4 regions of the Pedobacter sp. KBW01 genome follow, and region 4 is predicted to be linked to each of the others. Evidence: riboswitches for the same ligand, from Rfam matches in the RefSeq annotation. Region 4 holds a riboswitch; each other region holds the start of a gene.

Evidence for each region. A riboswitch is a leader RNA that binds a small molecule or an ion and turns the genes downstream of it on or off. The one in region 4 is predicted to bind S-adenosylmethionine.
Region 1: another riboswitch for S-adenosylmethionine. It lies ahead of DBR40_RS11280 (SusC/RagA family TonB-linked outer membrane protein); the one in region 4 lies ahead of metH (methionine synthase).
Region 2: another riboswitch for S-adenosylmethionine. It lies ahead of DBR40_RS13285 (O-acetylhomoserine aminocarboxypropyltransferase/cysteine synthase family protein); the one in region 4 lies ahead of metH (methionine synthase).
Region 3: another riboswitch for S-adenosylmethionine. It lies ahead of DBR40_RS08835 (peroxiredoxin family protein); the one in region 4 lies ahead of metH (methionine synthase).

Annotation. Positions count from the first base shown of each region.
Region 1 is NZ_QAJQ01000010.1:151,622-155,950, reverse strand. Features, by position in the region: gene DBR40_RS11280 (SusC/RagA family TonB-linked outer membrane protein) at 1-2,412, opposite strand, end outside; SAM riboswitch class I at 2,732-2,838, opposite strand; gene DBR40_RS11275 (peroxiredoxin family protein) at 2,976-4,247, shown strand; gene DBR40_RS11270 (AraC family transcriptional regulator) at 4,287-4,329, opposite strand, start outside.
Region 2 is NZ_QAJQ01000012.1:1,393-5,721, reverse strand. Features, by position in the region: gene metX (homoserine O-acetyltransferase family protein) at 1-894, opposite strand, end outside; gene DBR40_RS13285 (O-acetylhomoserine aminocarboxypropyltransferase/cysteine synthase family protein) at 928-2,259, opposite strand; SAM riboswitch class I at 2,533-2,643, opposite strand; gene DBR40_RS13280 (hypothetical protein) at 2,857-3,864, shown strand; gene DBR40_RS13275 (trans-sulfuration enzyme family protein) at 3,921-4,329, opposite strand, start outside.
Region 3 is NZ_QAJQ01000007.1:555,046-559,374, reverse strand. Features, by position in the region: gene DBR40_RS08850 (hypothetical protein) at 1-126, opposite strand, end outside; gene DBR40_RS08845 (helix-turn-helix domain-containing protein) at 129-332, opposite strand; gene DBR40_RS08840 (S24 family peptidase) at 416-1,111, shown strand; SAM riboswitch class I at 1,687-1,797, shown strand; gene DBR40_RS08835 (peroxiredoxin family protein) at 1,971-3,287, shown strand; gene DBR40_RS08830 (peroxiredoxin family protein) at 3,309-4,329, shown strand, end outside.
Region 4 is NZ_QAJQ01000002.1:94,986-99,314, forward strand. Features, by position in the region: gene metH (methionine synthase) at 1-1,930, opposite strand, end outside; SAM riboswitch class I at 2,094-2,197, opposite strand; gene DBR40_RS01525 (Bax inhibitor-1 family protein) at 2,314-3,069, opposite strand; gene DBR40_RS01530 (hypothetical protein) at 3,109-3,675, opposite strand; gene murQ (N-acetylmuramic acid 6-phosphate etherase) at 3,846-4,329, opposite strand, start outside.

The DNA.
Region 1 (4,329 bases), on a different contig from region 4:
CTGTGCTGAGTTAGAAGCTACAACATAATTGGTTAATAATTTTTCGGCATCCAGCTCAATTACCCTGCTCCTGTTTGCGGCAAAGTTTAGATCGATATCCCAGGTAAAAGCCTTTTTAATTGGCGTAATGCCCAACTGCGCCTCTATACCTTTATTGTTGATTTTTCCGGCGTTCAACAATTTTGAACTAAAACCGGTACTCTGGCTCACATCTGCCGCTAAAATCTGGTTATAACTATTGGTATTGTAAGCACTTAAATCGAAACGCAATCTTTTGTTAAAGAATACCGCCTCAACACCCAATTCGGTTGATGTGGTGGTTTCAGGTTTCAGGTTAGGATTAAGATCAATAGATCCTGTATTCAGCTGTGGATTTCCATAAAACGGAGCGCTAAAAACATAGGTATTAATCAAACGGTAAGGATCTGCATCTTTACCTACTTTAGACCAGCCACCACGTATTTTTAAATAGTTAAGGGCATCGCTTTTAATATCCAAAGCTTCGGTAGCTACAAAACTTCCATTAAACGAGGGGTAAAAATACGACCTGTTTTGAGCAGGCAAGGTAGACGACCAATCGTTACGGGCAGTAATGTTGGCAAAAAGGTAATTTCTGAAACCAAGTTGCCCTGAAGCATACACACTATACGATTTTAAACGTGACAGGTTATTTGATGATACCAATGGATCGCGTGAGTTTTTAAGCGTATAAAGTCCAGCAATGGCCAGTTTAGGTGCACTTTGGTCGTTTTGTTCGATATACTGCCTGCGGATATTCCCCCCACCCAGCAATTCGAGGCTAAAATCATCGTTTAGCTGTTTGTTAAAGTTTAAGGTTGCATCGGTATTGTTTTCGTTTACCGTAAAAGCACTTTCGGTGTACGATCCAAATGGTGTTCCGTTGGTACCATAAGCAATCCGTACTTTACGCCTGTCGTTATAATAATCCGTTCCTGATCTGAAATTTAAATCAAGCCCGTCTATGATTTTATAATTCAACGCTAAACTCCCGATTATGCGGTTCCTGTTTTGCGATACCGTATTCTCGTAAGCTACCCAATATGGATTGCTGTAATAGCTGTTATTCCAGTTAAACGTTTTTCCATTCTCATCCAAATAATTTTTCAACTGGTTAATATCAACCTGACGACCAAACCAGGTAAACTGCAACATGGTACTCGTAGAGCGCGAACCACCTGTACCCGGTAAGTTATCCGAATTAAGTTTACTGTAATTGGCATTAGCCGTTAAAGTTAATTTCGGGGTTATTTTAAGGCTGGTATTCAGCACAAACGAATTTTTCCCCTGTCCCGAATTAGGCACAATACCTACCTGCTTTAAATTGTTGTAAGAGATCCTGTAATCGTATTTTTCTCCGGCATCTGCAATCGATACACCGTTATTTAAGGAATAACCGGTTTGGAAAAAATCGCGAACATTATCCGGATGCGCTTCAAAAGGAACAGCTACACCTTTAGAGAAAAACTGCGGAATTAGTCTGCCATCCAGTTTCGGTCCCCAGCTCTCATCAACCCCGTCATTTAAACCTTTACCAGCACCATCCACATAGCTAAATTTACCTTCAGAGCCTTGTCCAAAAGCATTTTGATATACCGGAAGGGTAAGCAGGCTTTCTAAAACCGCGTTCGAGTTAACGGCAATTCCCAATCCTTTTTTCGATTTACCGGTTTTGGTTTTGATGAGGATTACGCCTGCTGCAGCCCGCGATCCGTACAATGCGGCTGCATTTGGGCCTTTAAGCACACTCATTGATTCAATATCTTCAGGATTGATATCCGAAATGGTATTGGCATAATCCCGGGCACCGGCCGAGTTTAACTGCGAGTTATTAACCGGAATTCCATCTACCACAAACAGTGGCTGGTTGTTACCGGCAATGGAAGTTTCACCCCTGATTACCACGCGCGACGACCCCATACTTCCCTGGCTATTGGTTACCCTTACACCGGCAATTTTACCAGCCATGGCATTAACCAGGTTCGATTCTTTAGCTTCGGCCAAATCCTGCCCCTTTAATTCCTGAACGGCATAACCCAGCGATTTCTTTTGGCGCGATATACCTAAAGCAGTAACTACAACCTCATCAAGCGACTGATCGCTCGATTGCAATACCACAGCGATAGGACTACCTTTAACAACAGGTATTTCCTGGGTTTTAAAGCCAATGTATGAGAATATAAGGGTAGCTTTTTCGGGTGCGTTAATGCTAAAAACCCCTTTACCATCGGTAGTGGTAGCTTGTTTGGTTTCTTTGATCAAAACAGAAACACCCGGCAGGGTTTCGCCCTCGGCCGATTTTACCGTACCTGCAACAGGTACATTTTGCGCAAGTAACTGCTGCGCCGTAAAGAGCAGCAAAATAAACGCTATTGATTTAATTTTTTTGAACATCTTGTGTTGTAATAATTAGTTAATGGAGACAATAATTTGGGCAATACCTTTCCACCACGGCTATAAACCGTATTTTTTGTTTAAAAAATGAAAGGATTGGTTAGCTTAAAAGCCCGTTAAAATGAATGCATCTTAACAGGGCATACGCATTCGGAAATACCTCGTTTGGTTTAAATAAATAGATTTTAGTACGTCTGTTTTTTTCATCTGGAAATGATCATTAGTAAATAAGTTACTTTCAAAAAAGCCCGGGTACAAAAAAAGCACCTCAACCAAAAGTCAGAAGTGCTCCATATTAATAAGGATAACGCAAACTGCTGACTTAACTACCCCAGATTCATCCGGGATGGAATTAGCACCATTTCTAAAACTTAGATGGTTGCTAAGGTTTCACAGGGCCATTCCCTCCGCCTTTCTTGATAAGCATTTTTAAATAACTGGGGCAAAGGTATAATTAAATCCAGTAATTCTATAGTTTTTATATATTTTTATCTGAAAATTTTTTCTTGCCAAATACGAGCCGTATATTTGTCGACCAATTTAGTCGATTAAAACACATCCCAATGAATCTGAAATCAATTTTCACAGCCGTTTTGGCCATATCAACTACCATATCCTTTGCACAAGATCAAACCGTATTGGCCAATCATACAGGGGTAAAAGCCCATAAAGAAAAGTCTAATGCCTTTGTAGCACTCGGCAGCTGGCGCGGAGTTGCCAAAGTAAAAGAAGGATTGGAAATCCCTTTCAACTTTGATATCAACGAAAAAAATGGTCAGCAGAAATTATATTTCCGCAATGCCGAAGAAAGTTTTGAAGGCGGTTTAGTTAAACAAACTGCCGATTCGCTTTTTGTCAAACTCGATCAGTTTGATAACGAACTGGCATTTGCCATAACTGGCGATCAGCTTACCGGCACATTAAGAAAACAAGGCCAGACCGGTAAACCTTTGGCCATTGTAGCCGAGCGTAAAAACTACCGTTTCGAAACAGACGGTAAACCTGTAACAGCCAATTACTCCGGAAGCTACGATGTGGTTTTCAAATCGCCAAATGGCAAGGACGAAAAAACAGTAGGTTTATTTAAGCAAACAGGCAACAAACTTACCGGTACTTTTTTACGTGTAACCGGCGATTCGCGCTACCTGGAAGGCGTGGTAGAAGGTAACGAATTTCAGTTATCAAGCTTTATTGGCTCCTCTCCTGCTTACTACAAAGGCACTTTCCAGTCCGATGGCACTTTAAGCGGTGAAATTTTAGGTGCAAGAGGAAGTCAGCCTTTTACAGGTGTTAAGAATGACAACGCTGCCCTGCCCGATGCCTACAAACTCACCTACCTGAAACCGGGTTATAAAACCCTCGATTTTAGTTTCGCAGATGTTAATGGAAAAAAGATTTCGTTAAAAGATGAAAAATACAAAAACAAGGTAGTTGTTTTAACCATCACTGGCAGCTGGTGCCCCAATTGTGTAGATGAAGCTACCTTTATTGCCCCTTGGTATAAAGAAAACAAGAAACGTGGTGTAGAGGTTATTGCCTTACATTACGAACGCTCTACTGAACCAGAATATGCTAAAAAAGTAATGAGCCGTTTCCGAGAGCGCTTTGGTATCGAATACGATCAGGTTATTGCCGGTACAGCCGATAAACAAGTGGTAGCCGAATCCTTACCTGCATTAGATTCGTTTGTATCTTTCCCTACTACCATTATTATCGATAAACAGGGAAATGTTGCCCAAATACACACCGGCTTTAATGGTCCGGCTACAGGCAAATTTTACGACGAATTTAAAAAAGAGTTTAATACCGAGATTGATGCTTTATTGAAAAAGTAAATGCAATCTAAAGCTTTGTTCCCTGGTTAATTAAAAGTACTAAGCCGTAGCCACCATCTTTTTGTAATCGCGTGGGGTTACA
Region 2 (4,329 bases), on a different contig from region 4:
CTGTTCTGAAATCGGGAATAAAAAGTCGTTTTCGATTCCAATTACCAGTGTGTTTGCTTTAACCAGCTTTAAGGCATCAGCTATGCTTTTGCGGTTGCGGCCAACATTGTGGCTATCCATTGCTTTGGTTAAATAATAATAACTGTATGCGTTAAAGCGATTGGTTAATTTCTCTCCCTGATAATTCTGATAAGACGAAGCCCTGAAATTATCAGTTTTATCGTTTACACTTTCTACCTGTGTGCTGCCATAGGCATTGTAAGTACGATAGCTTAAAAGTGCAATGCTTCTGGCTGCTTTCAAACCTTTAATGCCTCCATCAGGCTTATTGGCATAAAAAGTACGGTCGGTAGTAATGGCTAGTCGCTGACTTTCGTTAAAGGCAATTCCCCAGGGCGAATGCACGGCATTAGTAGCCACTAAAATCAGGTTCTCAATTTTATTCGGCTCAATAATGCTCCATTCAACAGCTTGTTGTCCACCTAACGAGCCACCAATTAATAGTTTAATGGTATCGATTTGTAAATGCGCCGCTAAAAGCTGGTGTGCTGATACAAAATCGCGGATGGTAAACTGCGGAAACGACAAGTAATAAGGCAGGCTGTTAACCGGATTGGTACTTAAAGGATTGGTTGTACCATAATTAGAGCCTAAAACATTAGCACAAATAATATAATGATCGTTTGGATTGAATAAAGCGTTTTGCCCAAACAAACCTTCCCACCATTCAAAAACATCGGCATTGGCAGTAAGCGCATGGCAAACCCATATTACGTTATCTTTCTTTGCGTTTAATTTGCCATATGTTTGATAAGCGATTTGCAGGTTACGGATTTTTTTTCCGCTTTCGAGCTTAAATTGTTTGTTATATTGATATGTTGATGCTGTGCTCATGCTAAAATAATGCTGATGGTAATAAAAAAAGGATTAGGCTTGTAAACTGGCTGCACTTACTGATAAGCCAATTGCTGCAAAAGCCTGCTCAAAATCGGCCTTAATGTCGTCGATATGCTCGATACCAACTGATACGCGAAGCGAGTTCGGTTTAACACCTGCAGCCAGTTGTTCGCTATCGCTTAATTGCTGGTGTGTGGTAGCCGATGGCTGGATAATCAGCGTTTTGGCATCGCCCACGTTTGCGAGGTGCGAAATCAGTTTTAAATTATCGATTAATTGGGTTGCTCTTTCTTTGCTGCCGTTTAACTCGAAAGATAAAACTGCTCCAAAGCCATTGCTTAAATATTTCTTTGCCAAATTATTGTATTTACTGCTGGCCAAACCAGGATAAGCCACTTCTTTAACTGCCGGGTGATTTTCTAACCAGGTAGCCAATTCTAAAGCATTATCTACATGGCGTTGTACACGAAGCGATAAAGTTTCGAGACCTTGCAATAACAGGAAAGAGTTGAACGGCGCAATAGCCGGACCTAAATCCCTTAAACCTTCTACACGGGCACGAATAATAAACTGAATATTGCCAAAAGGACCGTCGACACCGAAAACATCGCTAAAAACCAAACCATGGTAGCCTTCTGATGGTTGACTAAATTGTGGAAACTTACCATTTCCCCAGTTATAATTTCCGCCATCAACAATTACACCACCAATGCTGGTTCCATGTCCGCCAATCCATTTGGTAGCCGATTGTACCACTACGTTAGCGCCATGTTCTAATGGTTTAAACAGGTAACCTGCAGCACCGAAAGTATTATCAACAACTAAAGGAAGATCATATTTTTTGGCAATAGCCGCAATTTTTTCAAAATCGGGCACACTAAATGCCGGGTTACCGATAGTCTCTAAATAAATAGCTTTTGTTTTATCGGTAATTTTAGCTTCAAATTCTTCTGGCACATCCGGGTTAGCAAAATCAACATGAATACCCAAACGCTTAAACGCTACTTTAAACTGATTATAAGTACCGCCGTAAACATGAGATGAAGAAACAATGCTGTCGCCAGCCTCCAGGATATTATTTAAGGCAATAAATTGTGCTGCCTGACCAGATGCTACTGCTAATGCTGCTACGCCACCTTCTAAAGCTGCAATGCGTTTTTCGAAAACATCGCTGGTTGGGTTCATGATCCTGGTATAGATATTACCGAACTCTTTTAAAGCAAATAAATTGGCTCCATGCTCAGCATTTTTAAAACCGTATGAAGTGGTTTGATAAATAGGAACAGCCCTTGAGCCTGTAGTTGGATCGATTTCCTGACCTGCGTGTATTTGTAAAGTTTCGAATTTATATGAAGTTGACATAATCTTTAATGCTTAAATTTTTAAATGTTGAATAATCTGTAGGGATCAGATTAACCTAAAGGTTAAAGCTGTGTGGGCGTATCCCGTTTTAGCGGGACCTTCCAGTTTGAAAAACACAAAAAGGGAAGATTTTTAAATTACTGTATGCAACAGCACATACAAGTAATCGCCTGCATATTGCAACACATAAAAGACATAGAAAGATCTTCTACTTTTTTAAGGTTTGAACCAGGTTCGCTTAGCGATTGAAGATTTAATGTTTTCATCAGTTAAAATTTATATCACCAGATAACACCGTGTTAGCCAGTCAGGAATTGGCACCTTCTCTTTCTGAGGGTTGCCAGTGGGTCATGGAGCCAGTCTCTCGCCACTTCTTTATAAATCAACCTCTGAAGATTGACTTTTACTTAGCTTATTGCCAAATAATATTCCAAATGTCTGAATTTAATTTTAATCCACAAAATAAAATTTTGAATTTAAAGCAAGCTACTGTGAATGAGGGTGCTAATTTTAAATAATTAAGGCTCCTTAAATATTTTAATATAAAGTTAATGGTTAAAACTTTAAGTTTGTGTTACCTATCTAAATCTAATCATCATGAAAAATGTAAAATTCTATGGTTTGGCAATACTATTTACTGTTGCCTGCTTAAATAACGTTAATGCCCAGTTTGGTGGCTTAAAAGATAAACTACTAAAAGTGGGTACAGCACAGGGTGCTAAAGCCTTAGGGGTTGATAAATTCCTGAAACAGCCTGCTGCCATTACCACCAGTTTTGAAGATGTGAATCGCGAAGGCGAGATGATGCCCGATTTTAAATCGAAGGAGAAATTTCAGCCTTTATATTTATTACCTAAAAATCCGGAGGGCGGTTATGTGCTTTGCGAAGGTTTTTACGAAATGACCAATAAAAGCTATTGCCTTAAAGCCGGAACCTTTGCCCCTTCAAAAGGCGATGGCTACATGTTTGCTCCGGTTTTAGGACCCAAAGAAGAAATTGTAGTATCGATATTAAAGAGTGCCGAAAAGCACCCCGAAGTAGAACAGCACGATATTCAGGTTTTATTGTGGACCATTATTGCCCGCACAAAATTTGCCGATTACAGCGGCCAGGTTAAACTTACTGCCATTAAGTTACTTACACCTAAGCAACTTACCCAGTTAGAAGGTGGTGCTTTGGGCATTTTACCTTTTGATGTAATGGAGAAAGCTAAAGATCAGTTGCCATCAGGCTTAAAAGCTGTGTTTGAAGCCGAAAACAATATCAGGCAGTTGGTGGCATCAGGCAATTACACCTATGCTGATATGGAGAAATATGCAATTGTAGCAGGTATGGCACCTCCAAGAAGCGATGTGCCCAGCGGCATCTGGACCAAACATCCTGATGGTTATTATGTTCGCTATTTTCCTTCGGGCTATTCAATTACTAAAGTGCAGATTTATGTACCTAAAGAGTTATTGGCCAACGGCAACAAATTGGTTTACGATGCCGCAGGCGATATTGCTTGTCCGGCCAATACGGGTTCACAACGTTTAGCGCAAACCAATGAGCCTTTAGAAGCCAATTATTCGCTTAAATTAACTACGGTTTGTAACCCGAAATAGTTTTTAAGTCCTATAGATAACCCTATAAGGTTTTAGAAACCTTATAGGGTTAAATGCTAGTTTAAAGCCTGCTCCAAATCAGCAATAATATCATCTGCATGTTCCAACCCAACCGAAATGCGCAACAGGTTTTTAGGTGTTTTACTATCCGGTCCTTCAATCGAGTAGCGGTGTTCAATCAAACTTTCAACGCCGCCTAAGCTGGTAGCCTGCGCAAACAACTGCACTTTATTAACCGCTTTACTTGCTGCCTCTACACCACCTTTTACCAGGAACGACATCATACCACCAAAATCTTTCATTTGGCTTTTAGCAATTTCATGTTGGGGATGCGTTTCCAATCCCGGATAAAAAACAGCTTCTACCTTCGGGTGCTGATTTAAATATTTAGCTACTTTTTTACCATTCTCGCAGTGACCTTTCATGCGGTATGCCAGGGTTTTAATACTGCGCGTTAACAGATAG
Region 3 (4,329 bases), on a different contig from region 4:
TTTAATACCGTACGCTTTGTTAGCATATCGGGTAATTTCGCTATAAAGGGTATTTTCCTTTTTGTACCAATTTGGCACAAGTTCATCTTTGGTTACTACCAAAATGTTATTCCATAATTGAGGCATTGTTATTCTCCTTTGAGGTTTAGAAGTTCTTTTAAAGAAGGGATGATGTTTGAGCCTTTGTATTTTCCGTTAACGGTGTCGCTCACCACCTTCCTGCTGAAGCCCAGCTTTTTTGCTAAGTGTGTAATTGAAATACCTGATTGTTTTACGGCTTCCCGTAAATAAAGATTTTCAGGATAATCTACTTTTGGTTTTGTTTGTTCCATGCTTGTTCACATATTTGTAAATACTTACACGAAGGTATAAGACTATTTTCTTATAACCAAATTTATTGTAAGATTTTTTTCATATGGTAGCACAAAGACTTAGTCAGTATATTGAAGATAAAGGCATTAGCCTTTATGCGTTTGAGAATAAATTAGCCGTTTCACGCGGCTCAATCTCAAAAGCTATTAAAGAAAATAAGAGTATCGGCTCTAATGTATTAGAAAATATTCTTAGCAAATTCATTGATATTAATCCTATTTGGCTTATGACAGGTAGGGGAAAAATGATTGCATCCGATATAAATGAATCTGTTGTAGAGCCTGAGCAGACTTTTTTATTAAAGACGGATAAAAAGAGAGAATTGCAACGAATACCGCTTTATGATACCAACGCTGCTGCGAGTGTGCTTCCTACATTTAATGGAAAGCACAATATTATAGACTACATAACTATCCCAAATATGCCTTCATGTGACGGGGCGTTACCAATTATTGGAGACAGTATGTACCCATTGCTTAAAAGTGGTGATATTGTGATGTATAAACTTATAAACGACCTTCAAGACGGTATTTATTGGGGCGAAATGTACTTAGTCTATATAAACGAGCATGGCGATGATATGACCCTAGTAAAGTACGTGCAGAAATCAGACAAAGGGGATGATTATATCAAATTGGTTTCTCAAAACCAACACCATGCACCTAAAGATATTAAGCTAAAGAAGGTTAAAGCAATGGCATTGATCAAAGCTAGTATAAGAATCAATAGCATGAGCTAACCGGCGCGCACACATATCTTTTTATAAATAACCAATTTTATTCAACCTTAATTAGCTAGTATTCAAGTATTTAAATACTTGACCATAAATATGCTGATTGCATTATAGGGGGGTGTTTGTTCGATTTATAAGCTTTTTTAGCCTATTTTTATACTTTTTACGGGTATTTACAATGCATTAAACTACATCGATTTGCACAACCAACTGCACAACCAACTGCATTACCAACCCAAAAAAGAGTAAAATTTTCTTATATTTCTAACTTTTTTTACAGTAAAATAGTCTTACCTATGGCCGCCATATTAAGAAATTTAAATTCTGGATAAACAGCTTTTAAATACCTTTTAAGCTATTTTTTCGTGATAAATGGTAGCAACTCCCTTTAAAATATCATCTTGCCTTTCCAAAATGGTAGTATTCTGGTAGTAAATGGTAGATTGGAAATTTGGAAATAAAATAATTACCAACCTATAAACCATAAAAAAAGCCTTTAGCGATATGCTAAAGGCCGTTTTTTCCTTTTTTTCCTTTTTGCCTTTTATAGAAGTCTGGTATTATGCCCTATACTAGTAGATGATTTATACAGAAGAAGGGAGAGGGAGCCTCGTCGATCTTCTAGCAACTTTTCAGCAATGAAATAAGTGCTTTACTCATTCGTCCGAAATTTTTCGGGGGAAAAATAAATTAACTAAGATATGAAAACACTTAAACTACAAAACTCCTGCTGTTGTAAATAGCATTTACAGCTTCAAACATGCTTTTCTTTTTTGATTAAGCGGCTGGTAATTTACCAGTCATGGAAATGGTATGTCTGCTCCACAGGGTTTTAAAACAGAATTACTAAACTAAAACCATAAACATGAACTTTAAAAACTATCTACCCACACTAAAAGGCCTCTCTTTGGGGCTATTGATCAGTAGTTCGGCCTTTTCGGCAACAGTTAAACCACCCGCAGCCTTTATTAAAGAAGGAATATGGCGCGGTGTATTTACGGTGAGCGAATCGGCTGTTCCATTTAATTTCGAATTTAAGGGCAAAGATCCTGAACACGCTGTTTTTACTTTGATAAATGGTACCCGTCGCGATGATTTCCATGTGCAGCGTCTTGGAAAGGATTCGATTTTCGTTAAAATGAATACTTACGATGCAGCCCTGGTGGCCAAAATAGAACCCAATGGTACATTAAGTGGTGAGTATCGGAGTTTGGTACCAGGTTTCAGGGGGAACTCTCTGCCATTTACGGCCGAGCCTGGTAAAACCTACCGCTTTGTAGAGCCCGGTAAAGATGTAAAACCTACTGCCGACCTATCGGGCAAATGGGAACTTAAATTATACAGTAAAGAAGCTGTTCCTGCATCAATTGCGGTGCTGAAACAAAACGGGAATAAGCTTACGGGCGTAATTATGACGGTTGTAGGCGATAGCCGTGAAATTGAAGGCACCATACAAGGAAATGAGTTCGCTTTATCGGGCTTTACCGGTCCAAGTCCTTTTATTATTAAAGGAAAAGTAAATGAAGATGGCACGCTATCAGGAGATCAGGGTTTTGGTATCTATAAAAACATCAAGTTCGATGCCACTAAAAACAACGATGCCAACCTGCCTGATCCCTATAAATTAACCTTTTTAAAAGAAGGCTATAAAAAACTCGATTTCACTTTTCCTGATCTTAAGGGTAAAGCCGTTTCGCTGAGCGACGATAAATACAAAGGCAAAGTGGTAATTGTAGAAATTGTGGGTACCTGGTGTCCGAACTGTACCGACCAGACTGTTTTTCTTTCGCCCTGGTTTAACAAAAACCAAAAACGCGGAGTAGAAGCCATTGCCATTGGTTTTGAACAAAAAGACAGTCTGGCCTATGCCCAGTACACGCTCGGAAAGCTGAGAGATAAATACAATATCAAATACGATATCCTATTCGGTGGGCTGGCCGATAAGAAACTGGTAGCACAGAAACTGCCCGCACTCAACAAATTTATTGCTTTCCCAACTACCATTATCATCGATAGAAAAGGAGAGGTACGCGAAATTTACACCGGCTACACCGGCACGGTAACAGGTAAATATTACGACGATTACGAGAAGAAATTTAATCGCGTACTAGACGAACTGATTGCTGAACCAGCACCAGAAACTGCTGCAGTAAACAAGAATGAATCGATAAAAGGAAAATAATCATTAAAAAACCAAAATAAAATGAGCGTACATAAAATTTTTAAAGGAGCAGTTTTGCTCAGTTCACTGTTTATTGGTGGACAGGTTTTGGCCGATGGTGTAAAACCGGTAGCTGTAGAAAAAACAATAAAAGAAGGGGTTTGGCGCGGTGTATTTAATGTAAGCGAAACCCAGGTGCCTTTTAACTTCGAATTTAAAGGCAAGGATTTCGAACATGCTACTTTTACCCTGTTAAATGGCACCCGTCGCGATGATTTCCACGTAAAACGCATTGCACCCGATTCGGTATTTATTAAAATGAATACTTACGATGCAGCCCTGGTAGCCAAAATAAATGATGATGGTACATTATCAGGCGAGTATCGCAGTTTGGTGCCGGGTTTCAGGGGCAATTCGCTTCCTTTTACTGCCGAGCATGGCAAAAAGTACCGCTTTGTTGAGCCGGGTAAAGATGTGGCACCGGCGGCCAATATATCGGGCAAATGGGAGCTTAAGTTCTATTCAAAAGAACAGGTGCCTGACAAGGTGGCGATACTAAAACAAAACGGAAACAAGCTAACCGGGGTAATTATGCAGGTAACCGGCGATAGCCGCGAACTGGAAGGTACTGTACAAGGTGATGAGTTTGTGCTTTCGGGCTTTACGGGCCCAAGTCCTAAAATTTACAAAGGTAAAATCAATCCTGATGGTACCATCAGCGGCGTAATTTCGGCCGGAATTTACGATAATACCAAATTTGATGGTGCAAAAGACGATAAAGCCGAATTGCCCGATCCCTACAAAATTACATTCTTAAAAGAAGGTTATAAAAAGCTCGATTTTACCTTCCCTGATCTTGCCGGGAAATCGGTTTCGCTAAGCGACGATAAGTACAAAGGTAAAGTGGTAATTGTAGAAATTGTGGGTACCTGGTGCCCGAACTGTACCGATCAAACGGTATTTCTTTCGCCATGGTTTAACAAAAACCAGAAAAGAGGAGTAGAGGCCATTGCCATTGGCTTTGAACAAAAAGACGACCTGGAGTACGCCAAATACACACTGG
Region 4 (4,329 bases):
CATCTTTAACAATCTCTTTCCCTTTCGATTTTACGGTATCGGCATATTCTACCAGACGCTCAGTGGCATCTTCCCTACGGTTTAACAATACATCTTCTACCCTTTCCAATAATTCGGGTGGAATTTCCTGATAAACCTCCAACATACCGGCGTTTACGATCCCCATATCTAAACCTGCCTGAATGGCGTGATAAAGAAATGCAGAGTGCATGGCTTCGCGAACCACATTGTTACCCCTGAAAGAGAACGAAATATTCGAAACCCCACCGCTTACCTTGGCATGAGGCAGATTTTCTTTGATCCAGCGGGTGGCGTTAATAAAATCGACTGCGTAATTGTTGTGTTCCTCCAGGCCGGTGGCCACGGTTAAAATATTCGGGTCGAAAATAATATCTTCTGCCGGGAAACCGATTTCGTTTACAAGAATATCGTAACTTCTTTTACAAATTTCTTTTCTGCGTTCGTAATTATCGGCCTGTCCTTGCTCATCAAAAGCCATTACCACAACCGCAGCACCATACTGCATAATTTTACGGGCACTTTCGCGGAATTTATCTTCGCCTTCTTTCAAGGAAATAGAGTTCACAATCCCCTTGCCTTGCAGGCATTTTAAGCCATTCTCAATCACGGACCATTTTGATGAATCGACCATAATGGGTAGTTTGGCAATATCAGGTTCAGAAGCAATCAGGTTCAGGAATTTGGTCATGGCTGCTTCCGAATCAAGCATCCCCTCATCCATATTCACGTCAATAACCTGCGCGCCACCTTCTACCTGCTGTAATGCAACTGCTAAAGCAGCTTCATAATCGCCACCTAAAATCAGTTTCGAGAATTTTGGCGATCCGGTAATATTAGTTCTTTCGCCTATATTTACAAAAATACTTTCTGGGGTAATGGTTACAGGCTCAAGTCCGCTTAAACGCATATGAGGTTCGAGCACAGGTAATTTTCTAGGCTCAGCTTTCCGGGCATTTTTAGCAATGCAACCAATGTGATCAGGTGTGGTACCGCAACAACCACCAACAATATTCACAAAGCCTGATGCAATAAAATCATCAACCAGGTGAGCGGTTTCGTGTGGTTGTTCATCATAAGCTCCAAACTCGTTGGGTAAACCTGCATTTGGATAAGCCGAAACATAACAACCTGCTTTTGCGGCAAGCTCTTCGATATGCGGACGCATTTCTTTAGCTCCCAATGCACAGTTAAAACCGATACTTAATGGTTTGGCATGCATTACCGAGTTTAAGAAAGCCTCCGCCGTTTGGCCCGACAATGTTCTTCCTGAAGCATCAGTAATGGTCCCCGAGATCATAATCTCGAGCTTACGACCAATTACTTCTTCGTATTTTTTAATGGCCACAATAGCCACTTTTGCATTTAGGGTATCAAAAATGGTTTCGATCAACAACACATCCGAGCCACCATCTACCAACCCACGAACCTGCTCGTAATAAGCTGCTTCTAATTCATCAAAATAAACCGCCCTAAAACCAGGATCGTTAACATTCGGCGACATAGAAAGGGTACGGTTGGTTGGGCCAATGGCACCTGCAACAAAACACTTGCGATCGGGATTAGCCGCCATAAACTCGTCGGCCGCTTCTTTGGCTACCCTTGCTCCTTCAAAACTCATTTCGTAAGAAAGGTCTTCCATTTGGTAATCGGCCATCGAAATTCGCTGTGTACTAAAGGTATTGGTTTCGATAATATCGGCACCAGCAGCCATGTACTCGAGGTGTATGGTTTTGATAATATCGGGGCGTGTAATGTTAAGCAAATCGTTATTGCCTTTTACATCACAGGGATGATCTTTAAAGCGTTCCCCTCTAAAATCCTCTTCGGTTAGGGTATATCGCTGAATCATGGTACCCATTGCACCATCAATCACCAAAATACGTTTTTCTAATTCTTCTCTAATGCTCATTGTTGTTGTTGTAGCAAGTAGCAAGTATCAAGCGTTGAAATATTGATAACTCACTTTTTATTAGGTGGCAGCAAAAAGTAAAGGCAAAATTGTCTTAATACTTCATACTTGTTTCCTAAATTAATGGCTTATCTAAAAAGTTGGTACGTGAATCGTAATCCTAAACTTATCTGTTTCCGCTATTTGCAGAATAGAATTTAGCACCTTGTGTGGCACAGGTTGCTAAGACTTCGTTGGGTCTAATCCCTCCGTCTTTCTTAATAAGCATACAAAAATGCAACAAAGCGGCATCATTTCCAAAAATTATCGCCTTGTGGCCAAATAAAATTACAAAGGCCATGCAAAACTGCACAGCCTTAAGAATATTGTTCTGTTTAAACCGTTTATTTTCTGCTTCCGAAAATGCGTAGTAAGAACAGGAAGATGTTTAAGAAATCCAGGTATAAAGATAACGCAGCTACAATCGCCATTTTCTTAGATTCAATCTGGAGAACCTGTTCTCCGCTGGCCTCAATACCTTCGCCAATTCTTTTAATCTTTTGCACATCATAAGCTGTTAATGCAGTAAATATTGCAATGCCAATAAAAGCCATAAACAAGCTGAACTGTTCGCTCTGAATAAACATATTAATTACACTGGCAATTACTAAACCAATTACCCCAACCATCAGAATCGGACCAAATTTGCTTAGATCGATATTGGTTGTATACCCCATAAATGCCATAATTCCAAATATTCCGGCTGCACCTGCAAAACAGCTTACTACCGAACCTGAAGTATATGTTAACAAGATAAAGCTTAAGCTAATTCCGGTTAATACAGAGTAAAGCATAAATACGCCTATTAAAGCAGGTAATGATAACCGGCTTAAACCAAAGCCCATTAATAAAACCAGGCCTAGCGGAGCGAACATGGCTATATAACCAAATATAGACATACTAACTTTGCCTGTTGCAGGGTTAATATTTAAAAGATACTGCATTAACTGCTCGTTGGTACCGAAAAGATAAGCAGCTACTGTAGATAAACTCAATGCAACGAACATCCATAAGAAAACGTTAGCGAAGAATTTTTTAGACACAGATTTTTCCTGTACAAAAACACTGTTGTCCTGATATTGATAATTTTGTTGTTCCATTTTAATTTTTTGCGTGTTAAATTATATAAAAATAAACATTTAGTTCAATCTTTTTGTCAGCAATTCTTCAACTTTTTTAAAGAACTGCAGTGGCTTTAATGTACGCCAAGGCAGATTATCGAAATCGCCGCCAAAGTTAATGTAATAATCGATGTTGTTATCGCGAAACTCGGCAATTACATGTTCCTGAAAATTCACACCAACAATCCAGCCATCTTCCACCTCCTGAAACCACTCTTCGTAATAGCTATCATCAGAAGCATGGAAATTGAGCACATTTTCTCCGATGAGGATAAATTTATTAATGCCTTCATCCATCATCAACTCTACCACATCCCGTTTGAGCAACATAATATCGTTGTTGATGGCATCGTTCCATTCACCGATAAACTCTATTATGGCATAACCGCGATCGTAATCGGCATACAGCACCTTCATGTACAGTGTGCTCGATCCAAATTCATCCCATTGTGGGTGAAGTAAAAAGTTATAAATCTGCTTATCGAAGTAAAGCTCAGAATATTCGGTATTATAAAACGGTGAACGTTCATCTTCAGCCGAAATATAATCATCTCGCCACTGGTAATAAGGCTCAATCTCGTGCATAGTTTTTAATTATTGAATGCGCGAATTTTGAATAAGTAAATGTTCTTAGCCCATCTCCAATTCAATCATTCTACCCTTCAGTCATTAATTTAATTTTGAATGAACGAATTTTGAATGAGTGAATGTTTAAGCCCATCTCCAATTCTGTCATTCCATCCTTCAATCATTTGTTAATGTTGTCCGGCTTCTACAGCTTTACGTACACTTCCGTAGCGGTTCAGCAACTCAGCAGCTTCTTCGTAGCCAATGTGCAGCTCATCAGCAACCATTTGTGTCCCACGATCTACCAGCTTATGATTGGTTAATTGCATATCAACCATCTTATTACCAACCACACGCCCTAACTGTACCATAACCGTAGTACTAAGCATATTTAAAACCAGTTTTTGTGCCGTTCCCGATTTCATCCTTGTAGAACCGGTAATAAACTCAGGGCCAACCACCACTTCAACAGGGAAGTCAGATTCTGCAGCAATTGGTCCGCCGGTATTGCAAACAATGCAACCCGTTAAAACGCCATGTTTACGTGCCGTATTTAAGCCCCCAATAACATAAGGAGTAGTACCTGATGCAGCCAGGCCAACCAGACAGTCTTTTTCGTTAATATTAAACTCCTGCAAATCTTCCCAGGCTTGTTCAGCATCATCCTCTGCA